DNA from 3 places in the Kosakonia sp. MUSA4 genome. Region 3 is predicted to be linked to each of the others. Evidence: predicted binding sites of a transcription regulator. Region 3 holds the regulator's gene; each other region holds the start of a gene.

Evidence for each region. The regulator PhoB, encoded in region 3, activates phosphate uptake and scavenging genes when phosphate is short. The targets are predictions, from matches to a motif close to CTGTCATAAAACTGNCNNAT.
Region 1: a site for PhoB is predicted at 7,638-7,657, ahead of opgB (phosphatidylglycerol--membrane-oligosaccharide glycerophosphotransferase). Genes of this name have one in related genera too.
Region 2: a site for PhoB is predicted at 3,386-3,405, ahead of phnC (phosphonate ABC transporter ATP-binding protein). Genes of this name have one in related genera too.

What each region holds. Positions count from the first base shown of each region.
Region 1 is NZ_CP025697.1:502,610-512,640, forward strand. It holds gene C0557_RS02375 (YbdD/YjiX family protein) at 1-99, opposite strand, end outside; gene btsT (carbon starvation CstA family protein) at 251-2,404, opposite strand; gene tsr (methyl-accepting chemotaxis protein) at 2,731-4,395, shown strand; gene C0557_RS02390 (GNAT family N-acetyltransferase) at 4,482-5,294, shown strand; gene opgB (phosphatidylglycerol--membrane-oligosaccharide glycerophosphotransferase) at 5,312-7,603, opposite strand; gene C0557_RS02400 (DUF2501 domain-containing protein) at 7,845-8,345, opposite strand; gene dnaC (DNA replication protein DnaC) at 8,420-9,157, opposite strand; gene dnaT (primosomal protein DnaT) at 9,160-9,699, opposite strand; gene C0557_RS02415 (organic hydroperoxide resistance protein) at 9,859-10,031, opposite strand, start outside.
Region 2 is NZ_CP025697.1:4,102,237-4,112,267, forward strand. It holds gene C0557_RS19355 (ABC transporter ATP-binding protein) at 1-83, opposite strand, end outside; gene C0557_RS19360 (iron ABC transporter permease) at 76-1,845, opposite strand; gene C0557_RS19365 (ABC transporter substrate-binding protein) at 1,919-3,007, opposite strand; gene phnC (phosphonate ABC transporter ATP-binding protein) at 3,454-4,299, shown strand; gene phnD (phosphonate ABC transporter substrate-binding protein) at 4,335-5,276, shown strand; gene phnE (phosphonate ABC transporter, permease protein PhnE) at 5,355-6,227, shown strand; gene phnE (phosphonate ABC transporter, permease protein PhnE) at 6,224-7,105, shown strand; gene C0557_RS19390 (HAD family phosphatase) at 7,092-7,763, opposite strand; gene C0557_RS19395 (aminoimidazole riboside kinase) at 7,891-8,808, shown strand; gene C0557_RS19400 (carbohydrate porin) at 8,974-10,031, shown strand, end outside.
Region 3 is NZ_CP025697.1:1,013,524-1,023,554, forward strand. It holds gene sbcC (exonuclease subunit SbcC) at 1-3,002, opposite strand, end outside; gene sbcD (exonuclease subunit SbcD) at 2,999-4,201, opposite strand; gene phoB (phosphate response regulator transcription factor PhoB) at 4,403-5,092, shown strand; gene phoR (phosphate regulon sensor histidine kinase PhoR) at 5,114-6,412, shown strand; gene brnQ (branched-chain amino acid transporter carrier protein BrnQ) at 6,819-8,138, shown strand; gene proY (proline-specific permease ProY) at 8,223-9,572, shown strand; gene C0557_RS04800 (2-hydroxyacid dehydrogenase) at 9,693-10,031, opposite strand, start outside.

The sequences.
Region 1 (10,031 bases), 510 kb from region 3:
CTTCATATGGTCAACATAGTTGTCATAGTCCGGAATACCAATCAGCATCTTTGCCGCCTGACCGAGGTATTTTTTGGCTTCGCCTAAGTTACCAAACATTATTCTTCCCGGATATTGATTACGCCGGATGGCGGCGTTCGCCTTATCCGGCCTGGGATGACTGCGGAACTCATGTAGAACCCCGCTCTGCGGAGTTCTACATCATGATGTTTTGTAGGCCGGATAAGCGTAGCGCCATCCGGCATCAGGTTTAATGGTGTGAAGAGGTTTTCACGCCGCCTTCCGGCACTGGAACATACGGTGTTTCTTTGTCGGTACGCACTTTGTTGTTACGTACATTCAGCCAGGTTTTGATGCCGTAGAAGATGATGCTGTAAACCACCACCAGGAACAGAATACTCAAACCAGCGTTAGTGTAGTTGTTCACCACGATATGGTTCATGTTGGCAATCTGTTGTGCAGTCAGGTCACCGCCGCCTGCGGCAATCTTCTCTTTGTACTGGTTAGCCATATACAGGAAGCCTTCCAGTTGCGGGTTGGTGCTGAACAGTTTCAGACCCAGCGCCCAGGTGGTGCACAGCAACAGCCACAGGGCCGGAACCACGGTCACCCAGATGTATTTGGTGCGCTGCATTTTCACCAGCACCACCGTGCCCAGCATCAGCGCCACTGCCGCCAGCATCTGGTTAGAGATACCGAACAGCGGCCACAGGCTCTTCACGCCGCCCAGCGGATCGACCACGCCCTGATACAGCAGGTAACCCCACAGACCCACGCAGCCCGCCGTACCGATAACGCCTGCGACCAGTGAATCGGTTTTCTTCAGGAACGGTACGAAGTTGCCCAGCAGATCCTGCAACATAAAGCGACCGGCACGCGTACCCGCATCCAGCGCGGTAAGGATAAACAGCGCTTCAAACAGAATACCGAAGTGGTACCAGAAGCCCATATCCGCCATCGGCATGATTTTATGGAACACGTGAGCGATACCGACGGCCAGCGTTGGCGCGCCACCGGCGCGGTTCAGCACTGACGGCTCGCCGATATCTTTCGCCGTTTGCAGCACCTGCTCAGGAGAGATAACAAAGCCCCAGGAGCTGACGGTCGCCGCCGCGTGCGCAGTCACATCTTTCAACTGTGCCAGAATCATCGGCGCGTTTTCACCGCCCAGCTCATGCAGGTTCGGCATGGTGATGCCCAGACCGGCTGGCGGGGTGTTCATTGCAAAGTAGAGACCCGGTTCGATAATCGATGCGGCGACCAGCGCCATTACCGCAACGAAAGATTCCATTAGCATGGCGCCGTAACCGATAAAGCGTGCGTCGGTTTCGTTGGCCAGCAGTTTCGGCGTCGTACCGGACGCGATCAGCGCATGGAAGCCAGACACGGCGCCACAGGCGATGGTGATAAACAGGAACGGGAACAGTGCACCTTTCCACAGCGGGCCGGTACCGTCAATGTACTGCGTCACCGCAGGCATTTTCAGTTCCGGGTTGAGGATCACGATGCCCAGCGCCAGACCGACGATCACGCCGATTTTCAGGAAGGTCGCCAGATAGTCACGCGGTGCGAGGATCAGCCAGACCGGCAGCAGCGCAGAAACAAAGGCATAACCAATCAGCGCAAAGGTGATGGTGGTGTCTTTAAAGGTTAACGCCGGGCCCCAGTACGGGTCGTGGGCGATAATGCCACCAAACCAGATGGAGGCCACCAGCAGCACAATGCCGATCACCGACACTTCACCCACGCGGCCAGGGCGCAGGAAGCGCATGTAGATCCCCATAAACAGGGCAATTGGCACGGTAGAGCAAACGGTGAACACGCCCCACGGACTTTCCGCCAGCGCTTTCACCACGATCAGCGCCAGCACCGCGAGGATGATGATCATAATCAGGAAGCAGCCGAACAGCGCGATGGTGCCCGGCACGCGGCCCATCTCCTCTTTCACCATCTCACCAAGAGAGGCGCCGTTACGACGGGAGGAGATAAACAGCACCATGAAATCCTGTACTGCACCGGCCAGCACTACGCCTGCCAGTAGCCACAATGTGCCGGGCAGGTAACCCATCTGCGCGGCCAGCACCGGGCCGACCAGCGGGCCTGCGCCAGCGATAGCGGCAAAGTGGTGACCAAACAGCACATAGCGGTTGGTTGGCACATAGTTAAGGCCATCGTTATTGATCACCGCCGGTGTTGCGCGGGTCGGATCGAGTTTCATCACCTTTTGGGCGATGTAAAGGCTGTAGTAGCGGTAAGCCACCAGATAGACGGAGACGGATGCAACAACGATCCACAGAGCACTAACGTGCTCGCCCCGGCGTAAGGCGACAACAGAGAGACAGAAAGCACCGATAATCCCGAGAATCACCCAGGGTATGTGCTTGAAAAGTTTTTTAGTATCCATATCAGACCTGGTTTTTTGCAGAATGAGTGAACTGGACTTGAAGTGTTGTTTTGGCTGAATGCTGGCAGCGATCATGACAAATTACGCGCGCAAAGCGGTGATGATTTGACTCAGTGGTCAGAAACGGTTGCTGAGCGGCAAAGGAGTGGCGGTGAGCGGTTTCAATGGCGCGTAAGTGCCGGAAAATATGTGATTTTGATCACACAGAGAAAAACAGTTGGTTGTCTTTTGTTCGGTGAAAGGCGAACAAAAATAGCACGATGCACCATAAAGTTTTCCTTATCCAGGCCGAAAACCTAACGTCTGTCTATAAGGAAAGAGAAAACATGTTAACTCGCATCAAACTTGTCACCAGTTTATTGCTGGTGCTGGGATTATTTGGCCTTTTACAACTCACTTCCGGCGGCTTGTTCTTTAACGCGCTGAAACACGACAAAGAAAACTTCACCGTTCTGCAAACCATTCGCCAGCAACAGTCCACGCTGAACGCCAGCTGGGTTGCGCTGCTGCAAACCCGTAATACCCTTAACCGCGCCGGGATCCGCTACATGATGGATCAGAACAATATTGGCAGCGGCACGACGGTGTCCGATCTGATGCAGATTGCCAGCACCTCGCTGAAACAGGCAGAAGCAAGCTGGAATGCTTACCAGGCGCTGCCGCGCGATCCGCGCCAGAGCGGGGAGGCTGCGGCAGAGATCAAACGTAACTACGATATCTACCACAATGCGCTGGCGGAGCTGATCCAGTTGCTGGGGGCAGGCAAAATTAATGCCTTCTTCGATCAACCGACCCAGAGCTATCAGGACGGTTTTGAGAAGCAGTACCTCAATTATTTGCAGCAGAACGATCATCTGTATGAAACGGCGGTCAGCGATAGCGAAAGCTCTTACGGCTCTGCCATCTGGATCATTATTACGGTGCTGATCGTGGTACTGCTGGTGATCATCGGCGTCTGGGCCGGGATCAAACGAGCGCTGATCGGGCCGTTGAACCACCTGATCGACAACATTCGTCATATTGCCGGTGGCGATCTGGTGCAGCGTATTGATGTCCACGGCTCCAACGAGATGGGGGTGTTGGCTGACAGCCTGCGTCATATGCAGAGCGAACTGGTGCGTACCGTCAGCGATGTGCGCAATGGTGCCAATGCGATTTACAGCGGGGCCAGTGAAATTTCGGTGGGGAATAACGACCTTTCCTCCCGTACCGAGCAGCAAGCCGCTTCGCTGGAAGAGACGGCAGCCAGCATGGAAGAGCTGACGGCAACGGTGAAACAGAACGCCGATAACGCCCGTCAGGCGAGCCACCTGGCGCTGAGTGCCTCCGAAACCGCGCAGAAAGGCGGCAAAGTGGTCGATAATGTTGTGCAGACGATGCGTGATATTGCCGCCAGTTCGCAGAAAATTGCTGACATCATCAGCGTAATCGACGGTATTGCCTTCCAGACCAACATCCTGGCGCTCAACGCCGCCGTTGAAGCCGCGCGTGCGGGCGAGCAGGGGCGTGGCTTTGCGGTAGTCGCGGGCGAAGTTCGCAACCTGGCGCAGCGCAGCGCCCAGGCCGCTCGTGAAATCAAAAGCCTGATTGAAGACTCAGTCGGTCGCGTTGAACTGGGTTCTACGCTGGTGGAAAGCGCTGGCGAAACGATGGGTGAAATCGTGAATGCGGTGACCCGCGTGACGGACATTATGGGGGAAATCGCGTCTGCCTCCGATGAGCAGAGTCGCGGTATCGACCAGGTAGGACTGGCGGTTTCCGAGATGGATCGGGTGACGCAGCAGAACGCCTCGCTGGTGGAAGAGTCCGCTGCGGCGGCGGCGGCGCTGGAAGAGCAGGCCAGCCGTCTGACGCAGGCAGTTTCGGTATTTCGCATTAACCAGCAGCAGCGCAAGCAGAACAGCGCGACGCCAGCCCAGCCCGCTCCGGCAAGCTCGCAGCCGCGTAAAGCGGTGGTAACCGATACCGGTGATAACTGGGAAACTTTCTGACGGTTATTTGCGCCCTGTCATGCAGGGCGCGTTTTCCCCCCGCTTCCCCGTGCTATGCTCACTGCATCCTTTCGTGGAGAAGCCTTATGAACTTCGTCGCTATCCCTGCCATTCACTACAGTTGCACGCAACTTGCCGCCCTGGTTGGGCAATGTTTTGAAGGTTACAGCATGCCGTTTTCGTTGCCGCCAGCGGTCTTTGCCCAGCGTTTTAGCGCCGAAGGGCTTAGCCTCGTGGACTCCTGCGTCTGGCTGGATGGCGAGGAACCTGCGGCGGTGGCCCTGATCACCCGGCGCGGCGCATCGGCGAGGCTGGCAGCGTTCGCCATTCGCCCGCAGTATCGAGCGCAGGGGCTGAGCAAACGGCTCCTCCCTCCCTTAATAACCGCGTTGCGCGATAAGGGCGTGCGGTTGCTGCGACTGGAAGTCATTCAGGATAATCATCCGGCGGTTGCTCTGTATCACTCACTCGGCTTTACCACCGTCCAGCCACTGTATGGCTTTCAGGGCGCGAAAGAGGTGGACGGCGAAGATAATGCGTTGCGGGAAATTGATCCGCTGATCGTGGTGCGCAAAGCAGTCTGCGAGAGTAATGCCGCGCTCTCCTGGCTGACCGATCCGCTCTCTGCCGCATCATTACCGGCGCGGGCGTTTGAGTACCGCAATCATGCGCTGGCGGTGGTTGCCACGCACATGGAGACGCCGCAGCTACGGTTTATTTATGTGGAGACGGAGTACCGGCGCAGAGGATTTGCCAGTGAACTTTTGCAGGCGTTGAATCAGCATTTTCCCGGTCTTAGCACCTCGGTGGTGGTGCCCGGCGCGTTTGCGCCGCTGTTCGAACGTGCGGGTTACAGCAGGCTTGCGCTCAGCCAGTATGAGATGAAGGCTGACCTGTAACGGCCAGCCTTCGATTTTTAACCTTCGTCACTCAATACTTTGATTTCCGCCAGCCCGATTCCAAGCTGACGCGGCGAGTGACCGAGAATATTCCCTTCGTTGGTGGATTGCGGGTCCGGCGGGACAATCACCAGCGTGCTGCTGCGGGACGGATTATTGAAGCGCAATGTCGTGGTGCTGAGCGTGTTATCCAGCGTCAGGGTTTGCTCTTCATCGCCGACACGCACCGGAATAGGGCGGTTGGCGTTCGGGCCATACGCTTTGGCGGTAATGACCAGTTCGAAATGTTCCGGTAGCGGCTGGTTATATTCAATCGACACTTCTTTGCCCAACTGCGCGTTGGACCAGCGCCCCCAGCTTTCCGGGCGGGAAATGCCGTTGAATGCTTTCACCTCTTCCGGCGCGCCGGGAACGTTGAAGACAAAGCTGTCGGCTTTGTAGCGAATGTTGTTATCGAGGATCTTCAGCGTATCGACATTATTCTGGTAGCGATCGGCGCTGATCACGCTCTCTTTAAACGCGGTTTTGCCTTTCCACAATGCCTTATCAATATGCTGAACCTGCTGTTCGCCGCCGAGCTGCCCCTGCGAGACGCACCAGTCGGTAGAGAGCGCCAGTTCTGGCGACCACAGGCGCGCCATTTTGTAGCACTGATCGATCCACACGAAGTTATCGCGCGGCGCAAAGTCGGCAAGCTGGAAGCGCAGCGGCGCGGAGTATTCGCTTTCCGGTAGCGGTTCAACGCGATGACTGGAAACGCGCACCAGCAGCGGTAAACGGAACTCGCTGCCGGAGAAGGCGACCATCTGTTTCTGGCTATTCACCGTGAACTCCTTCATCGTTTTCGGGAAGTTCCACAGGCGAATGACGTCCGGTTTCCAGGCCAGCACTTTCTCTTTCATATTCAGGAATACACCGGAGAGCGACTGGCCGGAAATACTGCTGCGCCCAAGGCCGAGGAAGTTGTCGCCGCCGAGGATATCGAGCACGGTTGCGCCGTTATCCAGCGTGCTGCGTTTGATCCCGGAAACATCCTCCTGGCGCTCATCGCCGCGCATCACAAAGAACAGATCGCTACGATCTTGTTTGTTAAGGTATTTCCATGCCGTGTTGTTCATCGCCAGATGATCGGAAGAGACCACGATCACCGTGTCTTTAAACCACGGCGACGCTTTGATCTTATTGATCAACGCCGCGATATGCTGCTGGCTGCAGGTGACGGCGCTGAATGACTGGTTCGGCTTGCCATCATAGCTGTAACTTTTTCGCTCGCAGGTGCGCGAGATAAAACCATCCGGATGGTGCGTATCGACGGTCAGCGCGAACAGTGAGAAGCGTTTGCCCGCGCGCGACAGCTCTTCGTAGCGTTTCCAGACGGCATCCAGCACCGTATCATCGTAGAAGCCCCAGTCATTACGGTAGTGGGGATCGGCGACCTGGTTTTTCAGCTCTTCTGCGCCAACGAGGTAATCAAAACCGTGCGATTTCAGGAACACATCTTTCCCGGCAAAGCGCAGATTCGCGCCCTGGATAAAATGGTTCTCGTAGCCGGAATTTTTCAGAATGTCGCCGAGGCAAAGATTCTGCGGGAAGAAACTGGATACCGAAGCGGAAGCGTTGCCTTCAAAAGGCGCGAACAGTGGAATGCCGCACTGTGAGGCGACCATGCCAGCGATGGTGTAATCCGTGCCGGGGAGTTGTTCCGTATGGCTAAAGTCGAGGCTTTGCGCCTTCAGCGCGCCCAGTTCCGGCGTCAGGCCAGGAAAAGCCTCTTCATTGAAGTAGGTGCGCTCCAGACTTTCGCCGTAGATGTAGACCAGGTTGAGTTTCGGCTCCGGGATCTTCTTCGCCGGGACTTTATAAAACGTGGCGAAGTCGGGATCGCCCTCACGCGTCTGGGATTTCACCAGTTCGGTGATCTGGCGGAATGCCGGGCTGGCATCGACCGAACCCAGCGCCAGCGCCAGTGCCAGCAAGCTGTAGCCAAAATGATGGGGCAGATGGCGACGGCGGCGCAGTACCCAGCCCAGCGCGCAGAACAACGCCACCAGCGCGAGAACCAGCCCCGCCCCGGGTAACATGTATTTGCTGATGCCCGCACCGGTCAGACTGTTGGTGAGGGTGTACAACACTGCATCGTTAATGCCATCGCCGGTAAAGTAATTGCTGGCGTACAGCGTGATATTCAAAATAATAAACAGACCCAATACCAGCAGCGTTGCAGTAAACCACCAGCTATTTCGCCCCGCCTTACAGGCGTAAATCACAACCGAGGCGATAAACAGAGCAATAGAGAGCAACTCGGACAACCGTCATTCCTCATCAAGACCAGACATATTGCTGGTTAATCATTTTTGTGACAGGAGAACTAATTTAATGGTGATGTCACACTGCTGCAATTGTAGTGTCACTTTATTCTGAGTTGATTCAGAAATGGTTTAGAAAACGACAATTTTGTTGTGCATCACGTCTGTGAACTGGCGGAACGGTGGAGAAAGAGAGGGGGAAATGCCGCGTTCAGGCCGAAAAAGCGCTCAACGCGGCGGAAGATCAGGAGAGGAAGTTGACGCCCTGTTTCAGAACAATATCGCAGGCTTTTGACTTCACTTTTTCTGCCAGCGGTGTGCTGCCGATGTTGCTCAGGTTCAACTGCTCGCCGTTTTTGGTGTTCAGCATACCCTGAAGGCCATCCAGATAATTGGTGTCTTGTTTCTGCTGGCTGGCGCCGAGCCCCAGTTTATCCAGCACCTGGTTTTTTACATTCTCAGTGTTGGTGAGCGAGGAGAGCTTGTTTTTGGCGCACCAGGACATTACGCCTGCCGCATTGTTCATGGTATTTGAACTGAGCGCCTGATTACCGCCGTTAAGCAAGCCGGTCAGGGAGGAGAGCGACAACCCACCCTGCTGCGAAGCGGTGCTGCTCTGGTTTTTCTGGCTGAGCTGGTTGGCAGCGCTGGAGAGCGTATCCTGCCAGGAAGCGGCATTGGCAAAGCTGGTTAGCAGGGCGCTGCTGATGGCAGCCGCGCAGAGCAGGCGTTTAGCGAATTTCATATCGTGCATATCCTGATGTTTCAGTAAAGCGCTGAGTATACACCTGCGCAGATCCGCCACAGAGGTGAAAACTCTCAATACTCTTTACCGGTGACGCGGCTACGGTAGCTCTCCCAGTTGAAGATCACCCACAGACTGTTGCCGAGACGCATCCTGTCCATTACGCGCTCGCCCAGCAGTTTATTCATCTCTTCCAGATTACTGTTAGTGAGCATGCCGGTCGGGCGTTTGGACGAAGAACGCCTGTCGACTATCTGGTTGATAATGACTTTTTCGTAGCGGGATTCTGTCTGCATGCCGATTTCGTCAATCACCAGCAGATCGACGCTGCTTAGATCGTTCAGCAACTGTTCTTCGCTGCTTTCGCGATTGCCGAACGTCTCTTTCATGGCAGACATAATGTCGGCAACGGTAATGATCAGCACCGATTTCCCGCGCAGCAACAGCTCATTGCAGATGGCGGCGGCGAGGTGATTCTTGCCGGTGCCTGGTTTGCCGGAAAAGATAAAACTGGCGATATTACCGTCAAACTCTTCGACATATTGCCGCGCCTGGCTGAGGGCGCGCATCTGGCCCTCCGTTTCGACCCGGTAATTTTCAAAAGAGCAGTTCTGGTGCAGCGGACGAATGCCGGAGCGATTAAAAGTACGCTGCATTTTCATTGCGCGGTTTTCTCGCTCCAGCGCCGCCGAACGGATTGCGCCCTGTTCTTTCTGCCAGGCCATTAGCTCCTCGCCCGTTTTAAAGGCGGGCTCGGTGTTGGCGGGCATCATCTTTTGCAGTCGCTTCATCAATTCGCCGACGTTTTTCATCGTTATCCTCTAAAGCCTGGTGGGATTTGATTGTCCGGTTCTGACAGTGCATTGATATCGCGTTTCGCCGCGCCATTCTGGCTGGTACGACCGATTTGTACGCTGCGCGCCAGCTTTTGCTGCCACTGCACATGGTGGAATACTTTGCCTTCGGCCTGCCAGTAGGCAACAAACGAAGCCAGCTCTTCCGGCGTAACGGGCTGCGTTAACGCAATGCCCCACAACGCAGCCAGACGCTGGAAGTCTGCATCCGGTTGCCAGCCGGCGTACATGGCGAATTTGCCCATCGGCACATTCACCGGCGCGGCGGTGGGTTCTTCATAAAATTGTGCATCAAGGGCAATGTCGCTGGCTGGCCGCGCAAGGCGGGCTTCAAGTTCCAGTAATTGCTCAAGGCGCTGCGGCGTAACGGCATAAAACGCGGGGCTGTTATTGGCAAAAACAGCGACAGCACCGCCTTCCGCGCGGGCCAGGACACTGGCGTGATCGCGCACAAATTCATCAATGCCGATGACATTCGATGTCAGGATTTTGGAAGACATAACGCGTTCTCAAACAGGATTACTACGGATAAGGCGCTCTGTGTTTTTTTCGCACAGGCATAATGACACATAGTAACACAGTGAGCGGAAAGGGCAGTACAGCATGAAAAAAGCCGGGTTTCCCCGGCTGTTGATTTTCCCAAAGTGTTCGCTTGCGCGTTACGCAATAATGTTCAGCGTAACGTCGATGTTGCCACGGGTAGCGTTGGAATAAGGGCAAACGATGTGCGCGGCATCGACCAGTTTTTTCGCTTCGGCTGCGTCCATACCAGGCAGATGGATATTCAGTTTCGCTTCGATACCGAAACCGGTAGGCAGCGGACCAATGCCGA
Region 2 (10,031 bases), 2.6 Mb from region 3:
CGTTTCAGTTGCATGGAGACGCCTTTCAGTACCGGATTGTCGCCATAGGTCAGATGCAGATTATCTACAGCCAGCTCAATCATGTAATTTCACTCCAAAGCGCAGGGCCACGCCAAGACCGATGACCACCAGCAGAATATTGATAAACGACAGGGCAGCGACGATATCAATCGCGCCCGCCGCCCACAGCGACACCAGCATCGAGCCGATGGTTTCCGTCCCCGGAGAAAGCAGGTAAACGCCGGTTGAGTATTCACGCTCAAAAATCAGGAACATCAGTAGCCAGGAGCCGATCAAACCGTAGCGCGACAGCGGCACCGTAACGTGACGGGTTACCTGCCCGCGCGACGCGCCGGTACTGCGCGCCGCCTCTTCCAGTTCCGGCCCAACCTGCAACAGCGTGGAGGAGATCAAGCGCAGACCGTAGGCCATCCACACCACGGTATAAGCCAGCCAGACGCTGAAGATGGTGGTGCGCAATGAACGCAGCCAGACGATCAGGTTGTCGCGCAGCCACTGCGCCACCGGCAGCCCGGAGAGCCAGCCGTTTTTCAGCGACTGATCCAGCCACATCGGCAGGAAAAGGAACACCCATAAGAACGCCAGACCGGCCAGCAGCCCAGGTACGGCGCGCGGCACCAGCACGCTATAGTCGAGAAAGCGCGTGACGTTATCCTGCTTGCGGTGCATCGCAATGCCGACGAACAGATAGCAGACCACCGCCAGCGCACCGCCAATTACGCCAATGGCCATCGAGTTGACGATGGCGCGCAACAGGTTCGGCTGCTGCCAGATACTGCGGAAGGTATCGAGCGACAACTCATCCCACAGCGACACGCCGACGCCCCAGTTGGCGATAAACGCCCGCAGCACCACGCCTATCAATGGCACGCCAATGGTCACGGTAAGCCACGCCACCACCACCATTCCCGCCACCCAGCGCCATTTGCCGAGCGGCAGTGCGCGCGCCTGCGAGGCTTTGCCTTTCATGGTGACGAAACGGCTGGCGGTACGCATCAACCTGCGCTGCAACATCACCAGCGGAATGGTGATACAAATCAGCACCACCGCCACCGCCGCCATCAGGTGATACGACGGCGTACCCAGTTTGTTGGTCAACTTATACAGATACGTTGCCAGCACCATGTTGCCTTCGGGATCGCCAAGCACCAGCATCAGGCCGAACACTTCCAGACCGAGGAAAAAGAGCAGCACGCAGGCATACAGAATCGAGGGGCGAACCATCGGCAGGCTGACGGAAGTCATCACCTGCAGCGGCGATGCGCCGACGGTACGCGCCGCCTCTTCGACATCCGAGCCGACGCTGCGCAATGCCGACGAAATATAGAGATAAGCGTGCGGCACATGGGTTAAACCGGCAATCACCACAATGCTGAACATCGAGTAGATGTTCCACGGCACAAAACCGATGAGCTCCTCCGCCCAGCGCGAGAAAAAGCCCACCGGCCCGGCGGCGACCACATAGCCAAAGCCGAGCACCATCGGTGAGACAAAAATCGGCACCAGAATCAACGGCTCGATAAACCGGCGGCCCGGCAAATCAGTGCGCACCATCAAAAAGGCGAGAATGCCGCCGAGTGGAATCGCAATAATCACCAGCCCGAAAGCCAGAATAAAGCCGGATTTCAGCGCCAGATAAAAATCAGGATCGGTAAAAATAAAGGCAAAGGATTCAAGGCTGAACTCTTTGCTGCGGGCGAAAAAGGGTGCGGAGAGGAAGCTCTGCACCACAATAAATAACAGCGGGATATAAATAACCAGTGCGGTAATTAATACGGTTACGCCACGCGGCAACCCCTGCCATTTTCTGCGCACGATATTCATAAATCATCCCTTTACGCTCTGCTACGCAAAGCAAAACGTTGTGCATCGCAGCGACGCACAACGGTGATGGAGGTTATTTGGCGGCGGCTTCGCGCCACTGTTTAATAAATTCCAGACGTTTTTTCGGCTCCAGATATTCCAGCAATGATTCATCCACCGGGATCGGCTTCAGCGCCTGCCCCAGCAGTTTGGTCATGCCATCAATATCGTTTTTGCCTTCAATATCCTGGCGCAGGGAAGGAATATCCGCCTGGTTGGCGAGAATGCTCTGCCCTTTTTCCGACAGCACATAGTCAAACCACAGTTTCGCCGCGTTGCTGTGTTCCGCTTCCGCACTGATAAACGACACGCGCGACAGCACCAGCACATAATCTTTCGGGTAAGAGATACCGAGCGATTTATCCCCTTTGATGCGCGCTTCGGCGTACGAGCCAAGAATGTTGTAACCAATCAGGTTTTCACCCGACGAGACGCGCTCCATCATGGTGCCGGTGGAGGATTGCACCGTCAGGCCGCCTTTGGCGATATCACCCAAATGCGCGAAATAATCTTTGTCGCTTTTCTTGTCCTGCACGGCGAGCATAAAACCGAGGCCGGACTTTTCAATATCGTAGGTGGTGACTTTATTTTTGAATTTATCGCTCTGTGCGGCGATTAATTTCGCCAGCGCGCTGTGGGAATCGGGAACATCGCCTGCGGGGATCAGCCGTTTATTATAAATAAACACCACCGGTTCATAGGTGGTGCCATAGGCTTTTTGCTGCCACACCGCCCACTTGGGTAATTTCTCTTTTTCCGGGGAAGCATATTCGGCGGCATAATCCGTCGCCAGCTTCAGGGCGGTATCCATCGATGAACTCCAGACCACATCGCCGCTGCCGCTGCCGGAGGCCTGCTCGCTGAGATAGCGGTTATACAGCTCGGTGCTGTTCATATCGTTATATTCGACTTTAATTCCCGGATATTGCTCCTCAAAGCCTTTAATCAGCGGGCCTGCGGCTTTGGTATCCGTTGTCGAATAGATAACGACTTTGCCCTCTTTCGTCCCGGCATCGACGATTTTCTGATACTCCGCCGGATAGCCCGCAGGCACCGCCGCCAGCGCAGAGCCAGCAAATACGGTGGCCAGAACGGCGGCCAGCGTTGCAATCTTCCCTTCCATACAACCCCCAGGTATTGTTTTTGAAACACAAAATTAACATATAGACCGTGCACCAACCGATGCAATAAAGTTGCTTGTTTTTTCTGACTTTTGTGACGGTGGCGTGATTTAAATATATGCTGTTTCCGCGCGGAAAATAGCAGGCAGAGAAACGGTAAATATCCGCGTAATATCATGCTGTGGCCGCCTTCCCGCGCAGGAAAATAGCCAAACGATGTCGGGCGAAATATCGCAAAAAAGCGCCTGTTTCCGTTGTTTATTCTGTTTATCTTTCCCGGCAGGATGAATCGCTTGTGCTGTCCGATTACTGCAAACTCAGCCTGCACTCACCGCCCTGACCCTAAGCGAAACCTTCGCGTTCATTATTTGTTCGCCTGTTCGTCATAAAACGATCATCTGTTGTGCCGTTAATGGTCGCCAGTTGAATGACAAAAACCGGAAGACTTATGAACAGCGCGTTGGCAGAACTTTCTGAACACCCCTATTCGCCTCTGCATCAATTAAACACCGTGCCGAAACAAAAGGTGCTGAGCGTCAGGAACTTGCGCAAATCGTATAACCAGCACCAGACCGTGCTGGACGATATCAGTTTCGATCTGCACAGCGGCGAAATGGTCGGCGTGATTGGCCGTTCCGGCGCGGGTAAATCAACGCTATTACATGTACTGAATGGCACGCACAGCGCCAGCGCGGGCGAGATCTTAAGTTTCTCCGATGATGAGGGCGAGCCGCGTGATGTCTCGCGTCTGAAAGGCCGTGCGCTCAATCAGTGGCGCAGCCAGTGCGGCATGATTTTCCAGGATTTTTGCCTCGTTCCGCGCCTGGATGTGCTCACCAACGTGCTGCTTGGCCGTCTGAGCCAGACCTCAACGCTAAAATCGCTGTTTAAAGTTTTCACCGATGAAGACCGCGCGAAAGCCATCGCCCTGCTCGAATGGCTGAATATGCTGCCGCATGCGTTACAGCGTGCAGAGACGCTCTCCGGCGGGCAGATGCAGCGCGTGGCGATTTGCCGGGCGCTGATCCAAAATCCTTCGTTATTACTGGCGGACGAACCTGTCGCTTCGCTGGACCCGAAAAATACCCAGCGCATCATGGACGTGCTGCGCGAAGTGAGCCAGCAGGGCATCAGCGTAATGGTCAACCTGCACTCTGTTGAGCTGGTGAAAGAGTACTGCACGCGGGTTATCGGCGTGGCGCAGGGACGCATTATTTTCGATGACCACCCTTCCCGGCTGACACAGGATGTTCTGCAGGTGCTGTACGGCGATGAAATCAGCCAATTGCATTAATTATTCCTTCCAATGAGACAACACAGGCAATGACAATGAAAAACACTATTTCTGGTGCATTACGTTTATCTGCATTGATGACAGCTCTTCTGTTGGCATGGCAGGCTTCTGCCGCTGAGCAGCCGAAGGAATTGAATCTGGGGATTCTGGGCGGGCAGAACGCGACCCAGCAAATCGGCGATAACCAGTGTGTGAAAGAGTTTCTCGATAAAGAGCTGAACGTCGATACCAAACTGCGCAACTCCTCTGACTACTCCGGCGTGATCCAGGGGCTGCTGGGCGGGAAAGTTGACGTGGTACTGAGCATGTCGCCTTCCTCTTACGCCTCGGTGTATATCAACAACCCGAAAGCAGTCGATATCGTGGGTATCGCCGTTGACGATAAAGATCAATCGCGCGGTTACCACTCCGTGGTGATCGTGAAAGCCGACAGCCCGTACAAAAAGCTGGAAGATCTGAAAGGCAAAGCGTTCGGCTTTGCGGACCCGGATTCCACCTCCGGCTACCTGATCCCGAACTACGCGTTCAAACAGAAGTTCGGCGGCAATGCCGACAACAAATACAACAACTACTTCTCCAGCGTCACCTTCTCTGGCGGTCATGAGCAGGACATTCTCGGCGTGCTGAACGGCCAGTTCGCGGGCGCGGTCACCTGGACGTCAATGGTGGGTGATTACAATACTGGCTACAGTACGGGCGCCTTTAACCGCCTGATCCGTATGGATCACCCGAATCTGATGAAAGAGATCCGCATCATCTGGGAATCGACGCTGATCCCGAACGGCCCGATCCTGGTGAGCAACAGCCTGCCGGCGGATTTCAAAGCCAAAGTCATTACCGCCGTGAAGAAACTGGATACCGATAATCACGCCTGCTTCGTGAAAGCAATGGGCGGTACACAGCATATCGGCCCGGGCAGCGTGGATGATTTCAAACAGATTATCGAGATGAAACGCGAGCTGGTGACTGCACGCTAATCGGCACGCCATGAAATAAGCCCCTGCGTCGAACCAGGGGCTTTTATTCGATTGTCATACAGGACGCGATTGCAACGCATGAACACGTCGAATACGCAGTTTGAGCACTATTACCAGCAGGTCAGAGCGCGCCAGAAGCGCGACACGGTGGCCGGGTCGTTACTGCTGCTGGCGCTCTGGCTTGCCGCCGGGAACGCCGCCGAATTTAATATTTTTACCATCTGGCACTCGCTGCCCAACTTCCTCGATTACATGCTGGAAACCGTGCCGACGCTGCACTGGTCTGTGCTTTTTGCCGACAACCACACCAAAGGCTCGCTGGCGTATTGGGGTTATCGCCTGCCGATTCAGTTACCGCTGATTTGGGAAACCCTGCAACTGGCGCTGGCCTCAACGCTATTCTCTTTTGTCATCGCTGGCGTGCTGGCTTTTCTGGCGGCGGGCAACACCTGGTCGCCGCCGCCGCTACGTTTTGCCATTCGCGCGCTGGTGGCGTTTTTGCGCACCATGCCGGAGCTGGCGTGGGCGGTCATTTTCGTGATGGCGTTTGGCATTGGCGCGATTCCCGGTTTCCTCGCGCTGGCGCTGCACACCGTCGGCAGCCTGACCAAGCTGTTTTATGAAGCGGTGGAAAGCACGCAGGATCGCCCGGTACGCGGGCTGGCCGCCTGCGGCGCCACGCATCTGCAACGCATCCGCTTCGCGCTGTGGCCGCAGGTCAAACCGATTTTTCTCTCCTACGGCTTTATGCGCCTGGAGATTAACTTCCGCTCCTCCACCATTCTCGGTCTGGTTGGCGCAGGCGGCATCGGCCAGGAGCTGATGACCAATATCAAACTCGACCGCTACGATCAGGTCAGCATTACGCTGCTGCTGATCATCATTGTGGTTTCGGCGCTCGATACCCTCTCTGGCCGTTTGCGCCAGTGGGTGCTGGAGGGGAAAAAATGACAAGCTGGCAAGCCGTACCGAATGTGACCTTAAGCCGTAAACTGCACAGTGATTTGTTCAAAGCGCAGGGGCGCTATCTGCGCCGTCTCGGCCTGATCGCGCTGGCCGCTGCGCTCTACTACCTGTGGTTTTTTATGCAGTTCGGCATTCCGCTCGATCAGGCGCTTAACGGCATACAGCAGATTGGCCGCTATCTGCTGCGCATGTTTGTCTGGCACGATTTCCTCAACTGGCCGTTTGGCTACTACTTCTCGCAGATTGGCATCACGCTGGCGATTGTTTTTGCCGGTACGCTCACCGCCACTATGCTGGCGCTGCTGCTCTCCTTCCTTGCCGCACGCAACATCATGCGCGGCGGGTTTCTCGGCGCGGTGGCGTTTTGTATGCGTCGCCTGTTCGACATTCTGCGCGGCATCGATATGGCGATCTGGGGGCTGATTTTTGTGCGCGCCGTTGGCCTCGGGCCGCTGGCCGGGGTACTGGCGATCATCATGCAGGATACCGGCCTGCTTGGCCGTCTGTATGCGGAAAGCCATGAAGCGGTGGATCGTTCGCCGGGGCGCGGTATGACTGCCGTCGGCGCGAGCGGCCTGCAAAAGCACCGTTTCAGCACCTTTACCCAGTCATTCCCGACCTTCCTCGCGCTGAGCCTCTATCAGATCGAGTCCAACACCCGTTCGGCGGCGGTGCTGGGGTTTGTCGGCGCGGGCGGTATCGGCCTGATTTATGCCGAAAACATGCGGCTGTGGAACTGGGATGTGGTGATGTTTATCACGGTGATTCTGGTCGCGGTGGTCATGCTGATGGATATGGCATCGGCCTGGCTGCGCCGACGCTATATCATCGGTAAAGCGGTGCCACTGTTTAAGCCAGAGTAAGCTGCCAGTTAAGTTGCGGCCAGCGGCGCAGTTCTCCTTGCGCCGCCAGCTGCGGGCAGGGATTCACCATAAACACGTGGTTGGCGTATTCACAAAGCGGCAAATCGTTAATCGAGTCGGTATAAAACGTCACCGCCCCACGATGTTGCGGGTGATGAACAAGGAAGTTTTCAAGGCAGGTAATTTTGCCCTGCTGATAGCTCGGCGTCCCGTCGATGACCCCCGTGTAGCGCCCGTTATCGGTTTTCACTTCTACGCCAATCGCGTGCGCAATGCCCAGCACCGGCGCAATCGCCTTCACCAGTAAACTGACCGACGCAGAGATAATCAGCATCGGCTGGTTGCTGGCCTGCAATTCCCTGATTAACGCCCGCGCCTGCGGGTAGATGCGCGGCACAATCTCCGTTTCCACACACAGCGCCACCATGCGCTCCACCTGCGCCACCGGGAAATCGCGCAACGGCGACATGGTCAGCGCCACATACTCGTGCAGATTCATTTCGCCGCGCGCGTAATCCTGCATCATCCGCTCTTCATGGCGCAAATAGTCCACGCCATCGGCAAACCCTTCGCGCACCAGGTAGCGGCTCCACAGCGTACTACTGTCACCGGAAATCAAGGTGTTATCGAGATCGAAAACGTACAGCGGTTGCGGCATTGTCGCGTCCAGAGTAAGGAAACCCGCCCTGCACCTTAGCAAAAAAAGATGACAACTTAACGATGCAGTTGATTTGCTAAACCGGTTTAGTTAAGTTTTATCGATTATTTTAAAGCGGGAGAGAGTTATGTCAGCACGAGTCTGGTGTCTGGGCGATGCCGTGGTGGATTTACTGCCGGAAGGCGCGGGGCGCTTGTTGCAGTGCCCCGGCGGCGCACCCGCGAATGTGGCGGTCGGCATTGCGCGTTTGCAGGGAAACAGCGGTTTTATCGGCCGCGTCGGTGACGATCCTTTTGGCCGCTTTATGCGTCAAACCCTCGACGCCGAACAGGTGAATACCGCGTTTATGTCCGCTGACCCGGCGCAGCGCACCTCCACGGTGGTGGTTGCGCTCGATGAAGTGGGTGAGCGCTCATTTACCTTTATGGTACGACCGAGCGCCGATCTGTTTCTTGCGGAGGATGACTTACCGCCCTTTCAGCGCGGCGAATGGCTGCACTGCTGCTCGATTGCGCTCTCTGCTGAACCGTCGCGCAGCACCACGTTTACGGCGATGACGCGCATCCGCAGCGCCGGGGGATTTGTCAGCTTCGACCCGAATATCCGCCACGATTTGTGGGCCGATCCAGAGCAGTTACATGATGCGCTGAGCCAGGCCTTCACGCTGGCCGACGTGGTGAAACTCTCGGAAGAAGAGCTGGCCTTTTTTAGCGGCCAGGCGGATATCGACGCCAGCATGCAGCAATTGGCCGAACGTTTCGCCATCCCGCTGTTGCTGGTGACGCAGGGTAAAGCGGGCGTCAAAGCCTGCCTGCGCGGCGCGCTCAGCGCCTGGTCAACGCAGCCGGTTATCAGCGTCGATACCACCGGCGCGGGAGATGCGTTTGTTGCCGGGTTGCTGTGGGAACTGGCGCAGCACGGGCTACCGGATAACCAGGCGCAACTTGGCGTACGTCTTGCCACCGCGCAGCGCTGCGGGGCGCTCGCCACCACGGCGAAAGGCGCGATGACCGCCTTGCCCTATCGTCATCAACTGGAGGAATAACCCGCCTGAGTGCCGCTTCGTTTTGCGAGCTGTCTCACAATCACTAAACCGGTTTAGCAAATTTGATTGCGTGAAGAAATTAGCCGTGCGTATGATTCATCACCTAAACCGGTTTAGCAAAAAAACAATCCTGTGATGATAGCTCTTCCTTAGGGATGCAAAATGATGAAAAAAAGCACGCTTGCCGTAACCCTTGGTTTGATATTCAGCTCTGGCTCTGCACTGGCTGCCGATCCCAGCATGAGCAGCATAGAAGCCCGTCTTGCCGCGCTGGAACAGCGTTTACAGGCGGCAGAACAACGCGCAAATGCCGCAGAAACCCGCGCCAAAGTGGCGGAAAAACAGGCGCAACAACTGGCCGCCGCGCAGCAGCAGACGCAAACCACCACCAGCCAGGTTGAGCAGCGCACCGCCAAACTGGAGCAAAAAGCCACCGATGAAGGCGGGTTTGAATTCCACGGCTACGCCCGTTCCGGGCTGCTGATGAATAACTCCGCCGCCAAAACGCAGGGCGGGCCAACGGTGACCCCGGCGGGTGAAACCGGCGGTCATGTTGGTCGCCTCGGTAACGAACCGGATACCTATGTCGAGATGAACCTCGAACATAAACAGACGCTGGCAAACGGCGCGACCACGCGCTTTAAGGTGATGCTGGCCGACGGGCAAAAAACCTATAACGACTGGACCGCCTCCAGCAGCGATCTCAACCTGCGCCAGGCGTTTAGCGAAATCGGCCATCTGCCGAGCTTCACCGGCGCATTTAAAGACTCCACCGTCTGGGCCGGTAAACGTTTCGACCGCGATAACTTCGATATCCACTGGATCGACTCCGATGTGGTGTTCCTCGCCGGGACCGGCGCCGGGATCTACGACATGAAGTGGAACGATGACACACACAGCAACCTTTCAATTTACGGCCGCACCTTCGGCGACATTGAGAACAGTGAAAACACGGCGCAGAACTATATTCTGTCGCTGAACAACTTCTACGGCCCGCTGCAACTGATGGTCAGCGGCATGCGCGCCAAAGATAACGACGATCGTGTCGATCTCGACGGCAATAAAGTGAAGGGCGATGCCGCGAATACCGGCGTGCATGCGCTTCTTGGCCTGCATAACGACAGCTTCTATGGGCTGCGGGAAGGCTCAGCGAAAACCGCCCTGCTCTACGGCCACGGGCTGGGCGCAGAGGTGAAATCGATCGGTTCCGACGGCGCGCTGCT
Region 3 (10,031 bases):
GCATCGAGGGCGTCGAGCGCGGTATCCAGCGTTTCGCTGTCCAGCGTGCCAAAGCCTTCATCAAGGAACAGCGAATCGATGCGGGTTTTATGGCTGACCAAATCCGACAGCGCCAGCGCCAGCGCAAGGCTGACAAGGAAGCTTTCACCGCCGGAGAGCGTACGCGTATCGCGCACCGCATCCGCCTGCCAGGTATCCACCACTTCCAGCTCCAGCGCCTCGCTGGCTTTGCGTTTCAGCAGATAACGGCCGTGCAGACGGGTAAGCTGGTTGTTCGCCAGCCAGACGAGGTTATCCAGCGTCAGCCCCTGCGCAAATTTGCGGAATTTATCTCCCTCTTTCGAGCCGATAAGCGCATTGAGATGGCCCCAGTCGTCATACAGCGCACTGGCCTGCTCGATCTCCTGCAACACCGCCTGCTGGCGCGTACGGTTATCGCCATCCTGTTTTAACTGCTGGCGAAGTTCCCCCTGGCGGGTGGTGTTTTCGCGCAGTTGACGTGAAACCTGTTCCAGCGCCTGCGCGATGCTGTCGGCTGTGGCGTTTTCCTCCAGCCCGGCAGGCGGCTGCGCCCGATGGGCGGTAACGGCTTGTTCGGCGCTGGCGGCCAGCGCCTGTTTCTGCTGGCAATCGGCGTCGAGCTTCTGGCGCAACTGCTCCAGCCGCTGGTGTTCATCATCGGAAAGCAGTGCGCTGAGAAACGCGTGTTTATCGGCAAAGACGCTGTTTTCCAGCGCCGCAACGAACTGTTTCTCCAGCGCTTCAGCCGTTTCGTTCTCCTGCGCCAGTTGCTGGTGCAGGGTTTGCCATTGGCTTCGCAGCGACACGCAGCCGTCATGCACCTGGCGCCAGCCCTCCAGCGCCACGTTTTGCGCGTCGGCGGGCGTTTCGTCTGTGGGCAGCGTATCGAGGATGGGCGTAAGCTGGGTGATCTGCTCTTGCAGCGCGGTCTGCTGTTGCTGCTGCTGTTGCCATTGCTCCGCTTCCTGCGCGCGCGCTGCCAGCCACGCGGCTTCTTCGCCTTCCGGCGGCAGAGTCAGATCCAGTTGTCGCAGCGCCGCCGCTAAGGTGTCGCGGCGGGTGGTGACAGCCTGCTGATACTGTTCGCTCTGCTGTTGCAGTTCATTGATTTGAAAAAGTAATGTCTGGCGCTGGTTGAGCAGATAGAGCTGGTGTTCATAGGCATCCTGCGCGCTTTGCCAACTGGTCAATTCGCGGTGCGGATCCAGCGTGACGTTCAACTGCTCGCACAGCGTGGCCCACTCCTGCAATCCCGTTTGTTCATCCTGCTGGAGCGAGCGGACTTCACGCTCGTCTTTTTCATAGCGCTCGGCTAAGCCTTTCAGCCGCTCGCCCAGCGCCACGCCTTCTTCTTTTACCTTTTGCACTTCGTCAGACAGCACCTGACGGCGAGCCTGATTCACTCCCGGCTCGATCGTCTGGTAGTGCGCAACCGCCGGATGTTCCGTAGCACCGCACAGCGGACAGGGCTGACCCGCCTGCAGGCGCGCGCGCTCGCTCTCCAGACTTTTGATGGTGTTTTCCAGCTCGCAGATGGTGGTGACTTCCGTCAGCAACTGGTTCTTTTCTTTATACAACGCGCGCTTTTGTTCCCGCTCTGCGTTGAGCTTTTCCTGCTCGGCTTGCAGATCCCGCAGGCTTTGCTGGCGCAGGCTCAGTTGTTTACGCAGCGGGGCGAAGCGAGCGTGCAGGGCGGCGAGCTGCTGGCGTAACGGGCGATGCTGTGCGCACTGCGCCATTGCCGCAGCCGTCTCTTCTGCTGTCAGTTCCAGCGTGGCTTCCGGCAGCGCACGCAATTTCTGCTGATGTGTCAGCACGCGCTGTTGCAGGCTTTGCCACTGCTTTTTCTCCTCTTCCAGTTGGTTAAACAGCACGCGCCAGCCGGTCAGCTCGCTGTGCCACTGTTGAAAGCGGGCATGTTCGGTCAGCCAACTGGCAACCGTTTTTTGACGGCTCAGCAGACTGGCATGCTGCCCGACGGCGGTTGCGCGGATACGCGCGCGCTGTAGCAGGCTGGCATGTAAGCGAGCATTTACTTCTTCACTCTGGCTGCGGGTGCGGGCCAGCGCTTTATGTTGCTCTTCAAGGCGTTCCCACAGCGGACGTAACTGCAGAGCCGGTTGCGCCAGGGCAAGCCGCGCCAGCTGCGGCTGTGCGGCAGCCAGCGCCTGCTGCGCCTGCACCTGCGCGGCCTGCGCCCGTCCGAGCGCGGTGCGTAGTTCGGCTTCGCGGTTTAGCCATTGCGCCTGCGCCTGCGTGGTTTGTTGCCCGGCCAGCAGCGTTTTTTCTTCGTCAGTAAGTGCCTGCAAACCTGTACTCAGTTGCTGGCGCTGTTCATCATTGAGCAGCACTACGCCTTCCGCCTGCGCCTGTAGCTGTTCCAGCCGGGTTTTGGCCGCTTTATGTTTCTCAAACACCATCGCCGAAATCTGACCATAGATTTCCGTGCCGGTCAGCTCTTCCAGCAGCTCGGCGCGTTCGCGCGGTTTGGCATTGAGGAACGCGGCAAACTGCCCCTGCGACAGCAGCATTGAGCGGGTAAAGCGGCCGTAATCCAGCCCGGTTAATGAGGCGGTGAGATCGAGTTTATCTTTGACTTTATCGGCGAGGATTTTGCCGTCGGCGCAAGCCGCCAGCTCAACGCGCGGCGCTTGCAGATTGCCCTCTGCCTGACCGCGCGCGCGGCTCTGGCTCCAGAAAGCGCGGTAAGCGATGCCTTTTACTTCAAATTCCACTTCCGCCAGGCACTCGGCGGTATCGCGGGTCATCAGATCGTTTTGCGATTGTGACAGGGTGCTAAGGCGCGGCGTTTCGTGGTACAGCGCCAGACAAATGGCGTCGAGCAGGGTGGTTTTCCCTGCGCCCGTCGCGCCGGTAATGGCGAACAAACCGTTGCTGGCGAACGGCTCTTCGGTAAAGTCGATTTTCCATTCGCCTTTCAGCGAGTTGAGGTTTTTTAACCGCAAACTGAGGATCTTCATGCCTCTTTCTCCGCATCCAGCGCCTGGCGCGCTTCACTGAACAAAGCTTGCAGGCGCGCCGTTTGCTTCTCATCGATCTCTTCCTGCGCCAGACGGCGGGCGAAGACCTCTTCCACTTTCAATTCACTGAGCGTTTCCCGCAGCTCACCGGCGAGGATCCGCTCCCGCTGTTCGCGGCTGCGGCGCACCAGCAGCACTTCGACGGGCAAATCTTCGGTAACTTGCTGAATTTTACGTTGCATATCAGCCAGATATTCTTGGCTTACAATTTCAATATCCAGCCAGACTGGCGTGTCGGCGGGCGCATCGCGCCACTGCTCAAGCTGGCGGCAAATCTCGGCGAAATCGCCCTTGATCACCGCCAGCGGCTGCGTGGCCGGAATGTCGAGCGCGGTCACTTCCGTCAGCTTGCCGTCGCTGAAGGTGACCAGATTGACGCTTTTACGCTTTCCAGTTTCATCAAAACTCAGCGGGATCGGTGAACCGCAGTAGCGAATGTGCTGCAGGCCGCCAATTTTCTGCGCCCGGTGAATATGTCCGAGCGCAATATAGTCGGCTGGCGGGAAATTCTCCGCCGGGAAGGCATCCAGTGTGCCAATATAGATGTCACGTACGGCGTCACTTTTGCTGGCGCCAACGGTGGTCAAATGGCCGCTGGCGATAATCGGCAGCGCCTGCTCGCCGCGCAGGATGCAGGCGGCGTCATACTGCTGCTGGTAGTAATCGGTAATGGCCGCCAGCAGATGCTGCTGTTTTTCCTGCCCTGATAATCCGGCCTGGCTGATGACCATGTCACGCGGGCGTAAAAATGGAACCGGACAGAAAACGGCGCCGGGCGTACCATCCCGGTGTTTGAGCCAGAAAGGCGCGGCGCCAGCGCTGGCGACCACGGTGGTGTTCAGGTAAGCGAGGATCTCTTTCGATTCGTTCAGCGTCGCCACGGAATCATGGTTGCCCGCCAGTACCACTAACTGGCAGCCGGTTTGCTGGAGTTTCACCACAAAGCGGTTATATAACTCGCGGGCATAACTGGGCGGGGAACCGGTATCAAAGATGTCGCCTGCGACAATAATGGCGTCGGCCAGGTGCTGTTCTGCCGCATTCAGCAGCCAGTCGAGAAAGGCGTCATGTTCGGCAGCGCGGCTTTTACTGTAAAAGTTCTGACCCAAATGCCAGTCTGAAGTGTGAATAATGCGCATAGCGATTCCGTGGCGAAAATGGATAAACGCGATTATAACATTCAGGGTGTTAGAGACATTAACTGCGTGAATATTCACGCTGTCATAATGCTGCGGGCAGGGTCATCTGGCGGTCATGTTATTCATAAATCTGTCATAAAACTGACGCATAATGGCGCCGCTATACAAACAGACGACTTATATGAGAAAACAGGGCGAATTATGGCGAGACGAATTCTGGTCGTTGAAGATGAAGCACCGATCCGTGAAATGGTGTGCTTTGTGCTCGAGCAAAATGGATTTCAACCGGTAGAAGCTGAAGATTATGACAGTGCGGTGAACCAACTTAACGAACCCTGGCCAGACCTGGTTTTACTGGACTGGATGTTGCCTGGCGGTTCCGGTATTCAGTTTATTAAGCACCTGAAACGTGAGGCCATGACCCGCGATATTCCGGTGATGATGCTGACAGCGCGTGGTGAAGAGGAAGATCGCGTGCGCGGTCTGGAAACCGGGGCGGACGATTACATTACCAAACCCTTCTCACCGAAAGAGCTGGTTGCCCGTATTAAAGCGGTTATGCGCCGTATTTCGCCGATGGCGGTGGAAGAAGTGATTGAAATGCAGGGACTTAGCCTCGATCCCTCTTCGCATCGCGTGATGACCGGCGAAAATCCGCTGGATATGGGGCCGACAGAGTTTAAACTCTTACACTTCTTTATGACTCACCCGGAACGCGTGTACAGCCGTGAACAACTGCTGAACCATGTCTGGGGAACCAATGTTTACGTCGAAGACAGAACGGTTGATGTCCATATTCGTCGCCTGCGCAAAGCGCTGGAACACAGCGGTCACGATCGTATGGTGCAAACGGTGCGCGGCACGGGATATCGTTTTTCGACCCGTTTCTGAAATTTGACAGGAGTGTGACGCGTGCTGGAACGGCTGTCATGGAAAAGGCTGGTGCTGGAGCTCCTCCTTTGTTGTCTACCCGCCTTTATACTCGGCGCGATTTTCGGTTACCTGCCCTGGTTTTTATTTGCCGCGGTAACCGGGCTGTTGATCTGGCATTTCTGGAATTTACTGCGCCTCTCCTGGTGGTTGTGGGTCGATAAAAGTATGACGCCACCGCCCGGCACGGGAAGCTGGGAGCCGCTGTTATACGGGCTGCACCAGATGCAGATGCGTAATAAAAAGCGGCGGCGCGAGCTGGGTAATCTCATCAAACGCTTTCGCAGCGGTGCGGAATCGCTGCCGGATGCGGTGATCCTCACCACCGAAGAAGGGTCGATTTTCTGGTGTAACGGCCTGGCACAACAGCTACTGGGGCTGCGTTGGCCGGATGATAACGGGCAGAACATCCTGAACCTGCTGCGCTACCCCGAATTTACGCAGTATCTTAAAAAACAAGAGTTTACCCGGCCACTGAACCTGGTACTGAACAGCGGGCGCCATCTGGAGATCCGCGTGATGCCTTACAGCGAACAGCAACTGCTGCTGGTGGCGCGCGATGTGACGCAGATGCACCAACTGGAAGGCGCGCGACGTAACTTTTTCGCTAACGTCAGCCATGAGCTACGCACGCCGTTGACGGTGCTGCAAGGCTACCTGGAGATGATGCAGGAGCAGACGCTGGAAGGCGCGCCGCGCGAAAAAGCGCTGCATACCATGCGAGAGCAAACATCGCGCATGGAAGGGCTGGTGCGCCAGTTGCTGACGCTGTCGAAGATTGAAGCGGCGCCGACGCTGCCGCCCAATGAGACCATCGATGTGCCGATGATGCTGCGCCTGGTTGAACGGGAAGCGCAGACGCTCAGCCAAAAAAAGCACAGCCTGGAATTTGAGGTTGATAACGCCTTAAAAGTGCTTGGCAATGAGGAGCAATTGCGCAGCGCCATCTCCAACCTGGTGTATAACGCGGTGAACCATACGCCCGCCGGAACGCATATTATTGTGCGCTGGCAGCATGTGCCGCAGGGGGCGGAATTCAGCGTGGAGGATAATGGTCCGGGGATTGCCGCCGAACATATTCCGCGTCTGACCGAGCGTTTTTACCGCGTCGATAAAGCCCGTTCCCGGCAAACCGGCGGTAGCGGACTTGGGCTGGCGATCGTTAAACATGCCGTCAACCATCACGAAAGTCGCCTTGATATTGCGAGTACGCCAGGCAAAGGGACGCGCTTTAGCTTTGTTCTGCCGGAACGTCTGGTTGCCAAAACTCCTGCTGCCTGACGCCCCTGTCAGCTTATCTTTCCAGCGGCCTGTCAAAACAGGCCGCCATTTCCTGCTGTTTCCCCGCGATGAAACCTATTTTGTACGGGTGATGCTTTTTTGTTCGCATGATCAGCCATGTGTTTTTCTTATAAATGGAGTATTGAACTGGTTATTTTTCTTGATCCAGCATATCCATCTGGTTTTGCGATCCCATCTTGCCTTCAAACGTTATAAGCGTTTAAATTGCGCCCCTGACGTTGTCAGACCGACTATGTTTACGTGGTAAATCGAAAAACTATACTCCGCCACGTTGCGTATTAAGCATTTCCCGCTGATTTTTCGCGGTTTACACGCGTTATTGTTCGGCAGGGAAGGCGAAAAATTCACCATTATTTACAACACCACATCCACAGGCAGTAAAATTATGACCTATCACTTAAAACCACGAGACATAGTTGCTCTGGGCTTTATGACCTTCGCTTTGTTCGTTGGCGCAGGGAACATCATTTTTCCGCCGATGGTCGGCTTGCAGGCGGGTGAACATGTCTGGACCGCGGCATTTGGTTTTCTGATTACTGCCGTAGGCCTGCCGGTGCTGACCGTCGTTGCGCTGGCTAAAGTGGGTGGTGGTGTGGATAGCCTGAGTACGCCGATCGGTAAAGTCGCGGGCGTGCTGCTGGCAACCGTTTGTTATCTGGCGGTAGGGCCGCTGTTCGCCACGCCGCGTACGGCGACCGTCTCGTTTGAGGTGGGGATTGCGCCGCTGACTGGCGATGGCGCAATGCCGCTGCTGATCTACAGCATCGTCTATTTTGCGCTGGTGATCCTAGTGTCGCTCTATCCGGGCAAACTGCTGGATACCGTGGGCAACTTCCTTGCTCCGCTGAAAATTATCGCGCTGACCATTCTCTCGATTGCCGCGATCGTCTGGCCGGCTGGCCCTATCAGCCATGCGCTGGAAGCTTATCAAACTGCGCCGTTCTCTAACGGTTTCGTTAATGGCTATCTGACGATGGATACGCTGGGCGCGATGGTGTTCGGTATCGTGATCGTGAATGCTGCCCGTTCGCGCGGCGTGACCGAAGCGCGTCTGCTGACCCGTTACACTGTCTGGGCCGGGCTGATGGCGGGCGCGGGTCTGACGCTGCTCTATCTGGCGCTGTTCCGCCTGGGTTCAGACAGCGCGGCGCTGGTGGATCAATCCGCTAACGGCGCAGCGATTCTGCATGCTTACGTTCAGCACACCTTTGGTGGCGCGGGCAGCTTCCTGCTGGCAGCCTTGATCTTCATCGCTTGCCTGGTCACAGCGGTTGGCCTGACCTGCGCCTGCGCCGAGTTTTTCGCGCAGTATCTGCCGTTCTCTTATCGTTCGCTGGTGTTTATTCTGGGCATCTTCTCGATGGCGGTTTCCAACCTCGGGCTGAGCCATCTGATTCAGATCTCCATCCCGGTGCTGACGATGATCTACCCGCCGTGCATCGTGCTGGTGGTGCTGAGCTTCAGCCGTTCGTGGTGGAACAACTCAACCCGCGTGATTGCGCCGGCCATGTTTATCAGCCTGCTTTTTGGTATCCTTGACGGCGTGAAAGCATCCGCCTTTGCTGAGCATTTACCGGCCTGGACGCAGCGTTTGCCGCTGGCGGAACAGGGGCTGGCCTGGCTGATGCCGAGCCTGGTGATGGTGATTCTGGCGGCAGTCTGGGATCGCACCGCAGGGCGTCAGGTAACTTCCAGCGCGCATTAACAGTCGCGGATACGGTTTGTTTAACCACGGGGTTTGGCGCCCCGTGGTTTTTTATTTTTGTGTTGAATAATGGCAGTGGAAACAATGGAAAGTACGAATAAGCTGAAGCGCGGGTTAAGCACCCGCCACATCCGCTTTATGGCGCTGGGATCGGCGATCGGCACCGGGCTGTTTTATGGCTCCGCCGATGCCATCAAAATGGCCGGGCCGAGCGTGTTGCTGGCCTACATTATTGGTGGCGTCGCCGCGTATATCATTATGCGTGCGCTGGGTGAAATGTCGGTACATAACCCTTCCGCCAGCTCGTTCTCTCGCTATGCACAGGAAAACCTCGGCCCGCTTGCCGGCTATATCACTGGCTGGACCTACTGTTTTGAAATCCTGATTGTGGCGATTGCCGACGTGACGGCTTTCGGCATCTATATGGGCGTCTGGTTCCCGACAGTGCCGCACTGGATCTGGGTGCTGAGCGTGGTGATGATCATCTGCGCCATTAACCTGATGAGCGTAAAAGTCTTCGGCGAACTGGAGTTCTGGTTCTCGTTCTTTAAAGTCGCCACCATTATCATCATGATCCTCGCCGGTTTCGGCATCATCATCTGGGGTATCGGCAACGGCGGGCAGCCGACCGGGATCAGCAATTTGTGGAGCCACGGCGGTTTCTTCAGTAATGGCTGGCTGGGCACGGTGATGGCGCTGCAAATGGTGATGTTCGCCTACGGCGGCATCGAAATCATCGGCATCACCGCCGGTGAAGCGAAAGATCCGGAAAAATCGATCCCGCGCGCCATTAACTCCGTACCGATGCGCATTCTGGTGTTTTATGTCGGGACGTTGTTCGTCATCATGTCCATCTACCCGTGGAACCAGGTCGGTACTGACGGCAGCCCGTTTGTCCTGACCTTCCAGCATATGGGCATTACCTTTGCCGCCAGCATTCTTAACTTTGTGGTGCTGACCGCTTCGCTTTCGGCGATCAACAGCGATGTTTTTGGCGTGGGGCGTATGCTGCACGGCATGGCGGAGCAGGGCAGCGCACCGAAGATGTTTGCCAAAACCTCCCGTCGCGGTATTCCGTGGGTGACGGTCGTGGTGATGACCGTTGCGCTACTGCTGGCGGTCTGGCTGAACTACATCATGCCGGAGAACGTTTTCCTGGTGATTGCGTCGCTGGCGACCTTTGCCACGGTATGGGTGTGGATCATGATTTTGCTGTCGCAAATCGGTTTCCGCCGCCGTCTCTCTGCCGATGAAGTGAAGGCGCTGAAATTCAAAGTGCCGGGCGGCGTCATCACCACCGTGGCAGGCCTGCTGTTCCTTGTGTTTATCATCGCGCTGATTGGCTGGCACCCGGAAACCCGCATTTCGCTGTACGTGGGCCTGGCGTGGATTGTGCTGTTGCTGATTGGCTGGAAGTTTAAAAAATCCGCCTGATGGCGGCTACGCCTTATCAGACATGCAGGGCTTGTTGGCCTGATAAGCATCGTGCCACCCGGTAATTTCACCCGATATGGCTTTGTAGGCCGGGTAAGCGCAGCGCCACCCGGCAAAAAATTACACCACCGGGGTCAGCATTTTCCCGTCCTGAAAGTAACTCACCAGGTTGTTGATGGTCAGATCCGCCATCGCCTGGCGGGTTTCCGCCGTGTTACTGGCAATATGCGGCAGCAGCACGACATTTGGCAGCTCGCGCAGCGGCAGGGGGATATTCGGCTCGTTCTCAAACACATCCAGCCCCGCGCCGCGTAACTTCCCTTCCTGTAACACCGCGATCAGCGCGTCGGTATCCACCACGCTGCCACGCGCAATATTCACCAGAATCCCTTCCGGCCCCAGCGCTTCCAGCACTTCACGATTAATGACATGATGCGTTTTCGCCCCGCCGGGTAGCGT